DNA from 2 places in the Kitasatospora sp. NPDC048662 genome. Region 1 is predicted to be linked to the other one. Evidence: riboswitches for the same ligand, from Rfam matches in the RefSeq annotation. Region 1 holds a riboswitch; the other holds the start of a gene.
The links. A riboswitch is a leader RNA that binds a small molecule or an ion and turns the genes downstream of it on or off. The one in region 1 is predicted to bind S-adenosylmethionine.

Region 2: linked by a shared signal. The riboswitch ahead of ACZ6R9_RS29690 (aminotransferase class V-fold PLP-dependent enzyme) and the one ahead of thrC (threonine synthase) in region 1 are both predicted to bind S-adenosylmethionine.

Annotation. Positions count from the first base shown of each region.
Region 1 is NZ_JBVJHA010000002.1:937,349-942,016, reverse strand. Features, by position in the region: gene ACZ6R9_RS10165 (alpha,alpha-trehalose-phosphate synthase (UDP-forming)) at 1-1,230, opposite strand, end outside; gene ACZ6R9_RS10160 (glucosyl-3-phosphoglycerate synthase) at 1,423-2,421, opposite strand; SAM riboswitch class I at 2,561-2,690, shown strand; gene thrC (threonine synthase) at 2,708-3,988, shown strand; gene ACZ6R9_RS10150 (MoaD/ThiS family protein) at 4,033-4,311, shown strand.
Region 2 is NZ_JBVJHA010000015.1:75,376-80,043, reverse strand. Features, by position in the region: gene ACZ6R9_RS29705 (hypothetical protein) at 65-331, opposite strand; gene ACZ6R9_RS29700 (rhomboid family intramembrane serine protease) at 455-1,285, shown strand; gene ACZ6R9_RS29695 (Lrp/AsnC ligand binding domain-containing protein) at 1,282-1,563, shown strand; gene ACZ6R9_RS29690 (aminotransferase class V-fold PLP-dependent enzyme) at 1,571-2,947, opposite strand; SAM riboswitch class IV at 2,995-3,113, opposite strand; gene trpD (anthranilate phosphoribosyltransferase) at 3,332-4,402, opposite strand; gene ACZ6R9_RS29680 (hypothetical protein) at 4,542-4,668, opposite strand, start outside.

The sequences.
Region 1 (4,668 bases):
GGGGACTTCCTTGGCGACCAGGTTCATGCCGTCGCGGACGGGGTTGACCAGGGCGACGTCGGCGAGCCGGTAGGCGGCGAGGGAGCGGGGGAAGTCGTCCTCGACGTGCAGGATCAGCGGTTGCCAGTCGGCGGTGGCGAATTCGCTGTTGATCTCTTCGGCGATCCGCTGCACGGCGGCGGTGTACTCGCGGTATTCGACGAGGTCGGTGCGCGAGGGGTAGGCGAAGGCGACGTGGACGACCCGGCCGAGCCATTCGGGACGGGTGCGCAGCAGGTGCCGGTAGGCGAGCAGGCCGCGGACGATGTTCTTGCTGAGTTCGGTGCGGTCGACCCGGACGATGGTGCGCCGGTGGCCGACGGCTTCGCGCAGGGCGGCGAGGCGTTCGTCGACGTCGGGCCGGTGGGCGCGTTCGCGCAGGAACGCGGCGTCGGCGCCGAGGCCGTGGACGCCGAGCCGGGTGGTGCGGCCGGCGTGCGTGACGGTGAGGGCGTCGCGGTCGATGCCCGCGCCGAGGACGGTTTCGCAGCAGTCGGCGAAGGCGAGCGCCCAGCGGCGGGTGAGGAAGGCGGCGCGGTCGGCGCCGAGGATGCCGCGGAGGACCTCGGCGGCGACGTCGTCGGGCAGCAGCCGGTAGTAGTCGGGCGGGGCCCAGGGGGTGTGCGAGAAGTGGCCGATGCGCAGGTCGGGGCGGAGTTCGCGGAGCAGCGCGGGGGCCAGGGAGAGGTGGTAGTCCTGCACCAGGACGGCGGCGCCGGGGGCGGCTTCGGCGGCGAGGGCCTCGGCGAAGGCGGTGTTGTAGGCCCGGTAGGCGGCCCATTCGGTGCGGAAGCGGTCGTCGAAGACGGGTTTGGTGGGGGTGTCGTACAGCAGGTGGTGGACGAACCACAGGGTGGAGTTGGCGACGCCGTTGTAGGCGCGGGCGAAGGTCTCCGGGTCGATGTCCAGCATCCGGACGGCCTGTCCGCCGACGTCGTGGCCGGCCCGGTCGAGGCGTCCGTCGGGGGCCTGCCGGGCGGCGGTGCGGTCGGCGGCGGAGAGGGCGGCGCAGACCCAGACGGCGTTCGGGTCGTCGATCGCGGAGAGCCCGGAGACCAGGCCGCCGCCGCCTCTGCGGAGGCTCAGCGCGCCGTCGTCCTCCGTGCGGAAGGACACCGGGCCGCGGTTGGAGGCCACCAGGATCGGGGCGGTTCCGGACTGCTTGGGGCGTTCGGACGCGTGATCGGCCATACAGCCAACCTTGCCGTGCGACCAGCGGACCAAACCACCCGGCACGGCTCGCGCCGGGTGAACAGTGGGGTCAGCCCTCCGGGAACGGGCGGGCCGGGCCGTGGTCGGGCAGCGGCGGCACCGAGGGCCACCACGGCGGCCGGCTGATCGGGCAGGTGGATGCCGTTCGCCGGGACGGGCGTGCGGTCGCGGTCAGCGGTTGCGGTACTCCGGGACGGTGATCATCGGCGGGCGTTCGGTGGCCGGCACGGGGTGGGTGCGGGGGGTGAAGCCGTCCGTGGTGCGGGTGTACTGGGTGAGCAGGGGGCGGACCAGGTCGTCGTCGGCCTTCAGGCGGTGGGCGCGGTCGAGGCGTTCCAGGGCGGTGCGGTAGATGGTGGCGGCCATCCGGCCGAGGGCCTGGCCGTCCTGGTGGCGGTGGTGCCGGACGCCGACGTCGACCTGGGCCAGCGCGTCCAGCCCGACCAGCTCCAACGCGTCGACCAGCAGGCCGAGTTCGACGCCGTAGCCGGTCGGGAAGGGCAGCCGCTCCAGCAGGCTGCGGCGGGCCGCGTACTCGCCGCCGAGCGGCTGGACGAAGCCGGCCAGCTGCGGCCAGTGCAGGTTGAGCAGCGGGCGGGCGACCAGTTCGGTGACCCGGCCGCCGCCGGCCGGGACGATGGCGCCGTCGGCCTCGAAGGGGCGGTCGTACATGGCCTTGACCAGGTGCAGGGCGGGGTCGGTGAGCAGCGGGCCGACGATGCCGGAGACGAATGCCGGGTCGAACTCGCGCAGGTCGGCGTCGATGTAGCAGACGATCGCGCCGCTGCTGGCGAGCAGTGCGCGCCACAGCACCTCGCCCTTGCCGGGGGCGGCGGGCAGCCGGGGCAGGATGGCGTCGCGGTGCACCACCCGGGCGCCGGCGGCGGCCGCGGCGGCGGCGGTGCCGTCCACCGAGCCGGAGTCGACCACCAGCAGTTCGTCGACCAGCGGGACGCGTTCCATCAGCTCGGTGCGGATCGTGCTGACGATCTCGCCGACGGTGGGTTCCTCGTCCAGGGCGGGCAGCACCACGCTGACGGTGCCGGCCGGGCCGGCGGCGTGCTTGGCGGCGAGCAGCCGGTCGAGCGGCCGGTCGGCGGCCGTCCAGGACCGGCGGCGCAGCCAGTCGGCCACTTCCGGCAGGACCCCGGGCTCGGGCTGCTCGGCCAAGATCTCGCTCCCTGTCTCGGTCTGTCTCGGGTGTCGGACGGTGAGGTTGGACTGCACCGGCCTTCCGTTACAGTCTTCGTACTGCGCTCGGACCTTCGCACGCCGGGGTCGCTCGCAGCGTACGACCACAACTTCACAGAGCTCATCCAGAGGGACTGAGGGAACGGCCCGTTGACGTCCCGGCAACCTTCTCGCGCGGCCTCGCAGGGCCCGGCGGGACAGGTGCCAATTCCGGCCCGGGCGCGACCGCGTCCCGGGGAAGATGAGGAGAAAGGGCCTCGCCACCATGGCTGTTGACACCCCCGCAGCTGCCGCCGTCGATCTCGGTCCGGCCACCGCACTGTCCTGTCGCGAGTGCGGCACCCGCTTCCCGCTCGGCCCGAGCTTCGCGTGCCTGGAGTGCTTCGGCCCGCTGGAGGTCGCCTACGACTACGCCGGCCACGACGCCGAGGAGCTGCGCAAGCGGATCGAGGCCGGCCCGGCGTCGATCTGGCGCTACGCCCCGCTGCTGCCCGTCCCGGCCGACGTCGCGGGCAAGCCGAACCTGAACCCGGGCTGGACCCCGCTGGTGAAGGCCGACAACCTGGGCCGCGAGCTGGGCTTCACCGCGCAGCTGCACATCAAGGACGACTCCGGCAACCCCACCCACTCGTTCAAGGACCGGGTGGTGGCCTGCGCGATCGAGGCCGCCCGCGCCTTCGACTTCACCACGCTGTCCTGCTCGTCCACCGGTAACCTGGCGGGCGCGGTGGGCGCCGCCGCGGCCCGGGCCGGCTTCAAGTCCTGCGTGTTCATCCCGCACGACCTGGAGCAGGGCAAGGTCGTGATGGCCGCTGTGTACGGCGGCGAGCTGGTCGGCATCGACGGCAACTACGACGACGTGAACCGGTTCTGCTCGGAGCTGATCGGCGACCCGGCCGGCGAGGGCTGGGGCTTCGTCAACGTCAACCTGCGCCCGTACTACGGCGAGGGCTCCAAGACCCTGGCGTTCGAGATCTGCGAGCAGCTCGGCTGGCGGCTGCCCGAGCAGATCGTCATCCCGATCGCCTCCGGCTCCCAGCTCACCAAGATCGACAAGGGCCTGCAGGAGCTGATCAAGCTCGGCCTGGTCGAGGACCGCCCGTACCGGATCTTCGGCGCCCAGGCCGAGGGCTGCTCCCCGGTCTCCGCCGCGTTCAAGGCCGGCCGCGACGTGATCAAGCCGGTCAAGCCGGACACCATCGCCAAGTCGCTGGCGATCGGCAACCCCGCCGACGGCCCGTACGTGCTCGACATCGCCCGCCGCACCGGCGGCGCCGTCGAGGACGTCACCGACGCCCAGGTGGTCGAGGCGATCAAGCTGCTGGCCCGCACCGAGGGCATCTTCGCCGAGACCGCGGGCGGCGTCACCATCGGCGTGCTGAAGAAGCTGGTCGAGACCGGGCAGCTCGACCCGGGCAAGGAGACCGTCGCGATCAACACCGGGGACGGCCTGAAGACCCTCGACGCGGTCGCCGACTCCGGCATGACCGCCGTGATCCGCCCGACGCTGGAGTCCTTCCGCGCCGCCGGTCTCGCCTCCGCCTGAACCCTCCCGGCCCGACCCCCCAAGTTCTTCGAGGAGCCAACCCCATGAGCGCCACCGTCCGCATCCCCACCATCCTCCGCACCTACACCGGCGGCGCCGCCGAGGTGACCGCCGAGGGCGCCACCCTGGCCGCCGTCGTCGCGGACCTGGAGGCCAACCACACCGGCATCGCCGCCCGCCTGCTGGACGACACCGGCAAGCTGCGCCGCTTCGTGAACGTGTACGTCAACGACGACGACGTGCGCTTCGCGGACGGTCTGGAGACCGAGATCAAGGACGGCGCCTCGGTGTCGATCATTCCGGCGGTGGCCGGCGGCTGCTGACGCCGCCCCGCGCATTCGCTCCGCCGCCGTCGGGCGCGCGCTCGGAATTCGATTTCCGAGCCGCCCGGCGGCGGCTCGGCGCATCGGCCGAGGGCGTGCGGGCAGCCGTGATTCCGACCCGGCGGGCCGCTGGAATTCCCGCCTTTGCGGGGGAGTAGAGTGCCGGTGGAGCCGTTCCCCGATACGGCCCGTTCCAATCCTCGTTTTTCCCCGCGCCGCACCTCGCGCCGGCCCCGTCCCGTCCCGCGCTCCGAGACCTGCGCCGGACCGTTCGCCGCTCGGCCTGTCAGGCCGCCGTCAGAATTCTTCCGGCGATTTGCGGGGACGCGTCCGTTATGTCCGGTGGCAATTGTCGCC
Region 2 (4,668 bases), on a different contig from region 1:
CCGACGAGTCCGCCCCGCGCCCCGGTCCGGGGCGCGGACGGGGACGCGGGGCGGTGGAAGTGCGTCAGCCCTGCGCGGGGTCGCCGTCCGTGGGCTCCTCGGCGCCCGGGCGGGCCACCAGCTCGACCTGGTCCACGGCGTTGCACCAGCGGCAGCGCACCGACTCGATGGTCTCGGCGAGCACCTGGGTCTCCTCCACCTTCGACTCGCCGGACAGGTCGAAGTGCAGGAAGTCGATCACCCGGGCGGACCGGGTGACGTCGAAGCGGGTGAGGTTGCCGCACAGGGTGCAGCGCCAGCGGGTCTCGGCGGTCGGCGCGGCAATGGTCATCAGTGGTCCCTCTCGACTGGTCCCCGTTTACGGGCCTCCACCCTATTGCCTGTGCCTGGGCGGCCGGGTCACCGGTCCACTGCCCGGACGCTCACCCGATCGGAGCAGCGCCCGGTGTCGCGGGTGCGCCCCCGAGGAATGCTCACCGGCATGGTGCTCTCCGCCCCCGCCCGGGCCGGTTCGCCGACGGCCGGGGGGACCGCCCGCACCCCGGTCGTCGCCCATCTGCTGATCGCGCTGTCCGCGCTGGTCCTGGTGGCCGGCCCGGCCGGCCTGAACCCGGTGTACGGCAGTGGTGACGCCCGGATCTGCGCCGAGCAGCGCTACGAGCACCGCTGGGGCGCGGTGCCCGCCGAGCTGCTGAGCGGCCGGCCCCTGACGGCCGAGCAGCTGTCCTCGCTCGCCCCGGCGACCCCGGGCTGCGCGCTGCCGCCGACCCCTTCCAAGATCCCCGAACTCTCCGTCCTCACTTCGCTGTTCGTCCACGCGGGATGGCTGCACCTGCTGGGCAACCTGCTGTTCCTGTTCGTCTTCGGCCCGGCCGTGGAGGCCCGGCTGGGCCGGATCCGCTTCCTGACCGGCTACCTGGCGATCGGCTACCTGGCCACCTACGGCTACGCGGTGGCCGAGGAGCACACCGCGGACGGGATGCGCGCCCTGGTCGGCGCGTCCGGCGCGATCGCCGGGGTGCTGGGCGCGTACCTGCGGCTGTGGCCGAGGGCACGCGTGACGGTGCTGGTGCCGGTCCTGCTGTTCCTGCCGCTGCGTTTCCCGGCCTGGCTGGTGCTCGGTCTGTGGTTCGCGCTGCAGTGGTGGTCCGTCAGTTCCGGCGGCAGCGGGGTGGCCTATCTGGTGCATGTGATCGGCTTCGTGACGGGCTGGCTGTTCGCCTGGGCCGCCCGTCCGGCGGGCGATACCCTGGGCGCACCTTCTCGAACAGGAGTTGCTCAGTGATCACCGCGATCGTCCTCATCAACACCAGCGTCGACCGGATCCCCGAGATCGCCGAGGCGATCGCGGCCATCGAGGGTGTCAGCGAGGTCTACTCCGTCACGGGCACCTACGACCTGGTCGCGATGGTGCGGGTCCGCAACCACGAGGATCTGGCCGACGTGATCCCCGGCCGCCTCAACAAGGTCCCGGGCGTCTCCAACACCGAGACCCACATCGCCTTCCGCACCTACTCGCAGCACGACCTGGAGGCCGCGTTCTCACTCGGCCTGGGCGAGTAACCGGCGCTCAGCGCCGCAGGCCCCGGTCGATCCGCTCGGTGGCGACGCAGCGCCCGCCCTCGTTGCGGTAGCTCCACCGCGCGCCGTCGGTCACCAGGTCCCGAACGGCCGCCAGGAACCGGTCCAGGTGCTCGACGGGGGTACCGGCGCCGAAGCTGACCCGGATCGCGTTCAGGCTGCGCTCCCCCGGCAGCGACGGCTCGGGCGCCCCGCACTGGCCCGGTGCGGCGTCCTCCCCGCCCAGCAGGGTCCGCACCAGCGGGTGCGCGCAGAACAGTCCGTCCCGCACGCCGATGCCGTACTCGGCGGACAGCGCGGCCGAGAAGTGCGAGCTGTTCCAGCCCCGCACCACGAACGACACCACGCCGACGCGGTCGGAGCCCTCGCCGAACAGGCTCAGCACCCGCACCTCGGGGATCGCCGCCAGCCCCTCCGTCAGCTTCGCCACCAGCGCCCGCTCCCGGGCCTCCAACTCCTTGAAGCCCGCCTCGGTGAGCGCCCGGCAGGCGGAGGCGATCGCGTAGGCGCCGATCACGTTCGGCGAACCGGCCTCGTGCCGGGCCGGGCCGGTGTGCCACTCCACCGCCACCGAGCCGTCCAGCTCCCGGGCCACCGTCCGGCTCGCCCCGCCGCCTGCCAGGTACGGCTCCGCCGCGTCCAGCCAGTCCGACCGCCCGGCCAGCACGCCGGCGCCGAACGGCGCGTACAGCTTGTGCCCGGAGAACGCGATCCAGTCGACGTCCAACTCCCGTACCGAGACCCGGTGGTGCGGCGCCAGCTGGGCCGCGTCCAGCACCACCCGGGCGCCGTACCGGTGCGCGACCCCGGTCAGTTCGCCGACCGGCCACAGCTCGCCGGTGACGTTCGACGCCCCGGTCACGCAGAACAGCTTCGGCCCCTCGGCGGCCCCCAACAGCGCCTCCTCCAGCGCGGCCACCGCCTCGGCGTGCGAACGCGGCGCCCGCAGGTAGCGCACCGTCAGGCCCTCGCGCCGCCACGGCAGCAGCGAGGCGTGGTGCTCGGTCTCGAACGCGAACACCTCGGTCCCGGCGGGCACCACCCGGGCCAACAGGTTCAGCGAATCGGTGGTCGCCCGGGTGAACACCACCTGGTCGCCGTCCCGCAGCTCCAGGAACTCCGCGACGGTCCGCCGGCTCTGCTCGAACAGGTCCGTCGACAGCTGCGACAGGTACCCGGCCCCCCGGTGCACGGACCCGTAGTACGGCGCGTACGCCGCCACGTCCTCCCACACCTGGGCCAGCGCCGGCGCACTCGCCGCGTAGTCCAGCGCCGCGTACCCGACCTTCTCCCCCGACGCCAACGGCACCTCGACGTCCTGGCCCAGCACGGCCAGCGGCTCACAGATCTCGGCGGTCACGGACATGGATGCACTCCTCCACAGGGTAAGGACCCCGGGGTGCATCAACCGGAAGTCCGCGCTTGCCGCGCGGACGGATCGCCACGCAGCCCGGTCCTCACCCAGGGCACCCCGCCACGGACGGAGGGTTGCCGGACAGCAAGCTGGGGCTTTTGCGCTGCCACTCATGACCTGCGCAAGACCATACACGAGCCCCCAGTTGACTCAAGTCCCGCGCCACATACTGAAACCACCCCACAGTTCGCGCCCTGCCGTCCGCGCCCCGCCAGGGGCGCGTGGGGGCACCTCCCGGCCCGCCAGGGCTGAGGGAGAACTGCGCGGGCAACCACCCACCAACGGCAAGGTCCGCCCGAGGAGGTCAACTCCCCACCCCGGGCGGACCGTTGACGCTCACTGTGTCGCGTCGGCCCAGCGCTTCAGCAGCTCCCCCGCCGCCCCGGAATCGATCGCCGCCGCCGTCCGCACCATTCCCGCCGCCAGCTGCTCGCTCAGCGGCGCATCCGTCAGCTCCAGCGCCACCAGCGCGGCGGCACTGTTGAGCAGGACCGCGTCCCGCACCGGCCCCTGCTCCCCGTGGAGCACCCGCCGAGCAACCCCGGCGTTGAACTCCGCGTCCGCACCCCGCAGCGCCTCGATCCCGGCCAGCTCGATGCCGACCTCGCGCGGATCGAACCGGGTCTCGGTCACCCGGCCGTCCCGGACCACCCAGACGTGGGACGTGGTGGTGATCGTCAGCTCGTCGAGTCCGTCGTCACCCCGGAACACCAGTCCCTGTCCGCCGCGCCGGGCCAGCACGCCGGCGATCAGCCCGGCCAGCCGGGTGTCGAAGCAGCCGACCGCGTGGGCGCCGACCTTCGCGGGGTTGGTGAGCGGGCCGAGGATGTTGAACACGGTGGGGACGGCGAGTTCGGCGCGGGCCTGCGCGGTGTGCCGCATCGAGGGGTGGAACCTGGCGGCGAAGCAGAAGGTCAGCCCGACCTCCTCGGCCACCGCCGCGACCCGCCGGGCCGACAGGTCCAGGTTGATGCCGAGCCGCCCGAGCACGTCCGAGGAGCCGGACGCCGAGGAGGAGGCCCGGTTGCCGTGCTTGACCACCTTCGCGCCGGCCGCCGCGGCGACCACCGCCGACATGGTGGAGATGTTGACGGTCTTGGCGCGGTCGCCACCGGTGCCGACGATGTCGACGGCCGGCCCGGGGATGTCCAGCGGTACGGCGTGCGCGTACATCGCCTCGACCAGGCCGGAGATCTCCTCGACCGTCTCGCCCTTGCCGCGCAGCGCGATCAGGAAGCCGGCCACCTGCACCGGGCTGGCCTCGCCGCTCATGATCCGGTCCATCGCCCAGGCGGTGTCGGACTGGGCGAGGTCCTCGCCACGGAGCAGGGCGCTCAACAGGTCGGGCCAGGTGCGGACCACCTGCGCGGGGTCGCTACCGCCGTTCGCAGAGTGCACGTTCACCATGGCCGTCTCCAGCTCTCGTCTTGTCGCAGAGGAATGGAGTCAGCCTATCGAGCGAGCGGGGACGGCCGCCCTGCCTTGCCGTCCCCTTCTCTCCAGTTGAGACGCCGCTTGAGACGACCGGGGCCGCCGGGCGGACCGGTCAGCGCACGGCCGGTGCCCGCCGGGCCATCCGGGCCCGCAGCAGCGTGGTCGCGGCGTCGGCCAGCGCGACCGGGTCGACGGGGTGCGAGATCGCCGCGTCGGCCCGGCTCCAGGCAGCCAGCCAG